Regions from separate parts of the Streptomyces sp. NBC_00989 genome, predicted to be linked through region 3. Evidence: riboswitches for the same ligand, from Rfam matches in the RefSeq annotation. Region 3 holds a riboswitch; each other region holds the start of a gene.

The links. A riboswitch is a leader RNA that binds a small molecule or an ion and turns the genes downstream of it on or off. The one in region 3 is predicted to bind S-adenosylmethionine.
Region 1: it holds a riboswitch for S-adenosylmethionine, as region 3 does, so the genes downstream of both, OG714_RS50195 (putative leader peptide) here and OG714_RS36935 (aminotransferase class V-fold PLP-dependent enzyme) in region 3, are expected to answer to the same signal.
Region 2: it holds a riboswitch for S-adenosylmethionine, as region 3 does, so the genes downstream of both, thrC (threonine synthase) here and OG714_RS36935 (aminotransferase class V-fold PLP-dependent enzyme) in region 3, are expected to answer to the same signal.

The regions. Positions count from the first base shown of each region.
Region 1 covers NZ_CP108728.1:11,123,355-11,125,549, forward strand. Annotated here, with positions in the region: gene OG714_RS50190 (ABC transporter substrate-binding protein) at 1-776, opposite strand, end outside; gene OG714_RS50195 (putative leader peptide) at 1,014-1,139, opposite strand; SAM riboswitch class IV at 1,174-1,287, opposite strand; gene OG714_RS50200 (MDR family NADP-dependent oxidoreductase) at 1,457-2,195, shown strand, end outside.
Region 2 covers NZ_CP108728.1:6,369,005-6,371,199, reverse strand. Annotated here, with positions in the region: gene thrC (threonine synthase) at 1-893, opposite strand, end outside; SAM riboswitch class I at 911-1,067, opposite strand; gene OG714_RS28300 (glucosyl-3-phosphoglycerate synthase) at 1,258-2,195, shown strand, end outside.
Region 3 covers NZ_CP108728.1:8,259,575-8,261,769, reverse strand. Annotated here, with positions in the region: gene OG714_RS36935 (aminotransferase class V-fold PLP-dependent enzyme) at 1-1,128, opposite strand, end outside; SAM riboswitch class IV at 1,294-1,410, opposite strand; gene trpD (anthranilate phosphoribosyltransferase) at 1,486-2,195, opposite strand, start outside.

The DNA.
Region 1 (2,195 bases), 2.9 Mb from region 3:
GCCCGTACCCCCGCCTCGGGCACGACCTTGAAGACCACCTTGTCCAGGTAGGCCTCGCCGCTCTTGTGCCACAGCGAGGAACCCCAGGCGTACCCGGTGCGTTTCGCCAGCGTGATCGACTGGTTCTGCACGTACTGCTTGAGCACGAAGGGCCCGGAGCCGACCACTCCCTGGCTGCACTTCTGCTGCGGGGACCTCTTCACGCTCGCCGAGGACTCGATGCCCAGCGAGTGCGTCGAAGTCGCTTGCAGGAACTGGGCGTTGGGCTGCTGGAAGGTCACCTTGACGGTGAGCGGGCCGACCACGGTGGTGCTCTTGACGCCGCTCAGATAACCCTCGGCGAGGGTCCCCAGCGCGCCGAGCTTCGGCACCGCGTCGAAGTTGTCCTTGACCACCTGAGCGGTCAGCTCGGACCCGTCGCTGAAGGTCACACCCGACCTGAGGTGGAAGGTGAACGTGGTCGCGTCGGAGCTGATGTCCCAGCTCTTCGCCAGCCAGGGCACGATCTTGCCGGTCCCGGGGTCCTGGTCGGTGAGGGAGTCCACGACCTGACGTACCGAGTAGATGGTGTCGTTGCTGGCCACCTGCTGCGGATCCACGCAGCCGGCGTCGGAACCCACCGCGAAGGTCAGGGTGCCACCGGACTTCGCCGGGCCACTGCCGCTGCCCGAGCCGCCGCTGCTGCCGGACCCGCAGGCGGTGAGCAGGACGCTGGTGGTCAGGAGGGCGGCAAGCGCCGCCCATCGGGTGGGGCGGATGTCCGGATGTGCTCTCACGAAGGGTGCTCCTACTCGTGTCACTACGCATGGGGGTGCCCCGCGGATCACGGCTGCGCGCGCGGGCGCGCCGCTCCGGTCGGCGCAACGCCGAGGACGGGCAGTGCAGTTCGGGGGTCGGGCGGGAGGGGACGCGGCGGTTGCGGACCATGTCCGCGAACACGGACAGGACCGCGAGAGGCTGCGGGAGAACGCCTACAGGCCGCGACAGACGTCAGACGGACGTGGTCAAGGCGGTCAGGCGCGACACAGACAGCTGGTGAAGCGCTGCAGGTCGATGTGGCGGCGGCGCGAGAACCGGGAGAACACGGTCGCGGCCGTCAGGGAGGCGGGGGAGACACTCGGGTCACTGCTGTGTCGCACGACCGTCCTCCACATCTCCGACCCCGGCCACAGGGCCTCGCGCTTGCAGAGATCCTCGGTGATCCTGCCGGGCTTTCACCTGGAGCACCCCACCGCGTCGGAGGGTTGCCGGTCAGCAAGCCAGGGCTTGACGCTGACACTCGATGCCGATCGTGATCGTACGGAGCGACATCGTCGTACGTCAATGGCAGGTGCGGGCGGGCGAGCGGCAGCGACCGGACCGTCGCTCCGGCTTGCCCTTGACGTACGCGTCAACTTTTAACGTCGGGGGCGCCGCACGAGGTGTGCGGCGCCAACAACCCGTCAGGAGCCCGTAGATGTCTCGGTCGAACCTCCCCGCCACACATCGCGAGGTCCGTCTCGCCGCCCGTCCCGAACGCGCCCTCGACCCGGACCACTTCGCCGTGGTGGAGGTTCCCGTTCCGCGACCGGGACCCGGACAGGCGCTGGTACGCAACCGCCTGATGAGCGTCGCCGCCTCACTGCGCACCCTGATGAGGGGCGACGCGGGGATGCCGATGCCGTCGTTCGAGGTCGGCCGGCCGTTGTCGGCTCCGGCCGTCGGCGAGGTGGTGACGGCTCCCGAGGGCGGGACGCTGCGCCCCGGTGACCTGGTGTCGCACTGGGCGGGGTTCCGCGAGTACGCCGTGGTGGAGGCCGACGCGGTGCAGCCCGTCGACCTCACGGTCCTGCCGGACCCGGTGGCGTACCTCTCGCAGGGTCCGTCGGCCTGGATCGGCGTCGTCCGGGGAGCCGAAGTACGCGACGGAGACACGGTGTTCGTCTCCGGCGCGGCGGGCGGACTCGGCACCCTGGCCGGACAGTTCGCCCGCCTGCGCGGGGCTGGCCGGGTCATCGGCAGCACCAGCTCACAGCGCAAGGCCGACTACCTGGTCGAGACGCTGGGGTACGACGCGGTCGTGCTGCGTGGCGCCGGACCGATCGAGGACCAGTTGCGCAAAGCGGCCCCCGAGGGCATCGACGCGGTCGTGGACACCGTCGGCGGGGAGCAGCTGCGAGCCGCGCTGGCGCTGGCCCGTCCCGGTGCCCGGGTGG
Region 2 (2,195 bases), 1.9 Mb from region 3:
ATCTTGTACGGCTTGTCCTCGACGAGCCCGAGCTTGATCAGCTCCTGGAGGCCCTTGTCGATCTTCGTGAGCTGCGACCCGGAGGCGATGGGCACGACCAGCTGGTCCGGAAGCCGCCAGCCGAGCTGCTCGCAGATCTCGTACGCGAGGGTCTTGGAGCCCTCGGCGTAGTACGGGCGCAGGTTGACGTTGACGAACCCCCAGCCCTCACCCGCCGGGTCACCGATCAGCTCGGAGCAGAAACGGTTCACGTCGTCGTAGTTGCCCTCGATGCCGACGAGCTCGCCGCCGTAGATCGCGGCCATCACGACCTTGCCCTGCTCCAGGTCGTGCGGGATGAACACGCAGGAGCGGAAGCCGGCCCGGGCTGCGGCGGCACCGACGGCGCCGGCGAGGTTGCCGGTGGAGGAGCAGGAGAGGGTGGTGAAGTCGAAGGCGCGAGCCGCTTCGATGGCCTGGGCGACGACGCGGTCCTTGAAGGAGTGCGTCGGGTTGCCGGAGTCGTCCTTGACGAACAACTTGCCCGCGTCGACGCCCAGTTCGCGGGCGAGGTTGTCGGCCTGGACGAGCTTGGTCCAGCCGGGGTTGATGTTCGGCTTGTCGGCCACGTCGGCGGGGACGGGCAGCAGGGGCGCGTAACGCCAGATGTTCGCCGGGCCCGCTTCGATGCGCTTGCGGAGCTCTTCGGTGTCGTAGGCCGAGAAGTCGTAGGCGATCTCCAGCGGGCCGAAACACTCCTCGCAGGCGAAGACCGGGCCGAGCGGGACGCGGTGTCCGCACTCGCGGCAGGACAGCGCGGTGGCGGGGCCGAGGTCTACGGAGTTGGCGATGTCCGCGGCGGTCGTGTCCGTGTTCGCGGAGTTCGTGGTGCTTGCGACAGTCTGCGCAGCCATGGAGGGGAGGCCCTTTCTCCTCATCTTCCTCACGACGCATCTCGCCGTGAGACGGATTTGGCACCTTCCCGAGCCGGGAGCCTCACCACGTCAGCGTGTAGCTGCGTGCCAAGACCGGCTGGAGGGTTGCCGGGGCTTCATCGGGCCGTATCCCTCTGCCCCTCTGGATGAGCGGTGTTCAGTTGTGTATGCGGTTGTGTCACTTGCGTGAGCGTTGACGACCCCCGACATGCGATGGTCATCAGCGTTGTTCAAGACTGTAACCGAAGGCCAGGACAGTTGAGTGAGCCGTCCGAACCGCGAGATGGATCACACACACTCCGTGATCACTGATCGCCGAGAGAACGCAGAGGAGCCGCGCAACGTGCTGAAGGAAGTCGAGCACTGGCTGAGCACCCGCTCCTGGTCCATGACCGACCGGCCGCTCCACAAGATTCTGGCCGCGAAGCACCGCACGGGCCAGTCGGTCTCCGTCGTGCTCCCCGCGCTCAACGAGGAAGCGACGGTCGGCGACATCGTCGCGATCATCCGCCACGACCTCATGCAGCAGGTCCCGCTCGTCGACGAGATCGTCGTCGTCGACTCCGGGTCCACCGACCGCACCTCCGAGGTGGCCGCCGCGGCGGGCGCCCGGGTCGTGCACCGTGACGACATCCTGCCCCGCATCCCCGCCGTGCCCGGCAAGGGCGAGGTGCTGTGGCGCTCGCTGCTGGTCACCAGCGGCGACATCGTCTGCTTCATCGACGCGGACCTGAAGGAGTTCTCCTCCGACTTCGTCACCGGGATCGTGGGCCCGCTGCTCACCGACCCCGGCGTCGACCTCGTCAAGGCGATGTACGACCGCCCGCTCGGCGGCGCGGCCGGCCAGGGTGGCCGCGTCACCGAGATGATGGCCCGCCCGCTGCTGAACATGCACTGGCCTCAACTGGCCGGATTCGTCCAGCCGTTGGGCGGCGAGTACGCGGCCCGCCGTTCCCTGCTCGAACAACTGCCGTTCCCCGTCGGGTACGGCATCGAGCTCGGCATGCTCGTCGACGCGCTCCACCTGGTGGGCCTGGACGCCCTCGCGCAGGTGGACGTGGGCGTGCGCAAGCACCGGCACCAGGACGGGCAGGCGCTGGGCCGGATGGCCGCGCAGATCTACCGCACGGCACAGCTGAGGCTGGCCCGAGGGCATCTGATCCGGCCGTCGCTCACCCAGTTCGAACGGGGTCCGGACGGCTTCGAGCCGCGCACGTACTCCGTGGACACGGAGGAACGGCCGCCGATGGCGGACATCACCGAGTACCAGTCCCGCAAGGT
Region 3 (2,195 bases):
ACAGAAGAGGCCGTCGCGGACGCCGATGCCGTACTCGGCGGAGAGCGCGGCGGCGAAGTGGGAGCTGTTCCAGCCGTCGACCACGAAGGAGATGACGCCGACCCTCGGGGCGTCGTCGCCGAACAACGACAGCACCTTGACCTGCGGGACCTCGGCCAGGCCCGCGCGTACCTTCTCGATCAGGTGCCGCTCACGGGCGACCAGCGTGTCGAAGCCCGCCTCGGTGAGCGCCTTGCAGGCCGACGCGATGGAGTAGGCGCCGATGACGTTCGGGGAGCCGGCCTCGTGGCGGGCGGCGCTGTCGTGCCACTCGACGTCCACTCCCCCGTCCTCGCGCCGGCTGACCTTGCGGCTGGCGCCGCCGCCCGCGAGGTAGGGGTCGGCCGCCTGGAGCCAGTCGGCGCGTCCGGCCAGGACGCCGGAGCCGAAGGGGGCGTAGAGCTTGTGGCCGGAGAAGGCGATCCAGTCGACGTCGAGGTCCTGGACGGACACCGGGTGGTGCGGGGCGAGTTGGGCGGCGTCCAGGACGATACGCGCGCCGTGGGCGTGAGCCGCGGCCGCCAACTCCCGTACGGGCCACAGCTCGCCGGTGACGTTCGAGGCGCCGGTGACGCAGACGAGGGCCGGGCCCTGAGGGTCGCGGGCGGCGAGGGCCTGCTCCAGGGTCGCGACCGCCTGGCCCGGGGTGCGCGGGGCGTTGAGGTAGGTGACCCGGGCGTCCTTCCAGGGGAGCAGGGACGCGTGGTGCTCGGTCTCGAAGACGAAGACCTGGCAGTCGGCGGGGAGGGCGGCGGCGAGGAGGTTCAGGGAGTCCGTGGTGGAGCGGGTGAAGATCAGCTGGTCGTCGGGGCGGCAGTCCAGGAACTCCTCGACCGTCCTGCGGGCGTTCTCGAACAGGTCGGTGGAGAGCTGCGAGAGGTAACCGGCGCCGCGGTGGACGCTGCCGTAGTACGGGGCGTAGGCCGCCACGTCGTCCCAGACGCGCTGGAGGGCGGGGGCGCTGGCCGCGTAGTCGAGCGCCGCGTAGGTGACTTCGCCGCCCGTGACGAGCGGGACGGTGACATCCCGGCCGAGAACGGGCAGCGGGGCACAAATGGTCTGGGGGGCGGCAACGGTGGAGACAGACATGGCGAACTCCCGTAAAAGGCAGGCGAATTCACTGCGCGAGCGGACGGAGCTTCGGCGCAGGAAAAGGTGAAGGGGGATGTGCGGAGTGGGGGCTTCGCGCCCTATCGCATTCGCTTGCTCACAGAGAGCTCCCTCGATGACCAGGACCCCTGGTGTCTTTCGAGGGGCCCGCGCTTGCCGCAGACCTCGCTGCCTACGGCCTGGTCTTCACCCGGGGCACCCCGCCACGGACGGAGGGTTGCCGGACAGTCGGCCGGGGCCTCATGACTGTCACTCATGACCTGGTCGGAAAACTTACGCGATGTGATCGTCGCCCCGCAACCCGTGTCCGGATCGCGGGACGACGACCGACACCCGCTATGCGTTGCTGGCGGCAGCCCAGCGTTCCAGGGTGCTCTTGGCGGCCCCCGAGTCGATCGACTCCGCGGCCTTCGCCATCCCGGCCCGGATCCGGTCCGCCAGCGGCCCGTCCCCGGCCTCCAGCGCCACCAGGGCCGCCGCCGAGTTCAGGAGTACGGCGTCCCGTACGGGGCCTGTCTCGCCGTCCAGGAGGCGGCGGGCGACGTCCGCGTTGTACTCGGGGTCGGCGCCGCGCAGGGCTTCCACGGGGACCAGTTCGAGGCCGACGTCCCGCGGGTCGAAGGTCTCCTCGGTGACCTTGCCCTCGCGGACGATCCACACCCGGGAGGTGGCCGTGGTCGTCAGCTCGTCGAGACCGTCGTCGCCGCGGAACACCAGCGCGGAGGAGCCGCGTTCGGCCAGCACACCGGCGATGAGCCCGGCCATGCGGGTGTCGAAGCAGCCGACCGCCGAGGAGGTGACCTTGGCCGGGTTGGTGAGCGGGCCGAGGAGGTTGAACGCGGTCGGCACGCCCAGGTCCCGTCGGACCGCGCCCGCGAACCGCATCGTGGGGTGGAACTTGGCCGCGAAACAGAACGTGATCCCGGCCTCCTCCACCACCTGCGCGACCCGCTCGGGCGACAGCTCCAGGTTGATGCCGAGCCGCTCCAGCACGTCGGAGGAACCGCTCGCCGAGGACGAGGCGCGGTTGCCGTGCTTGACGACCT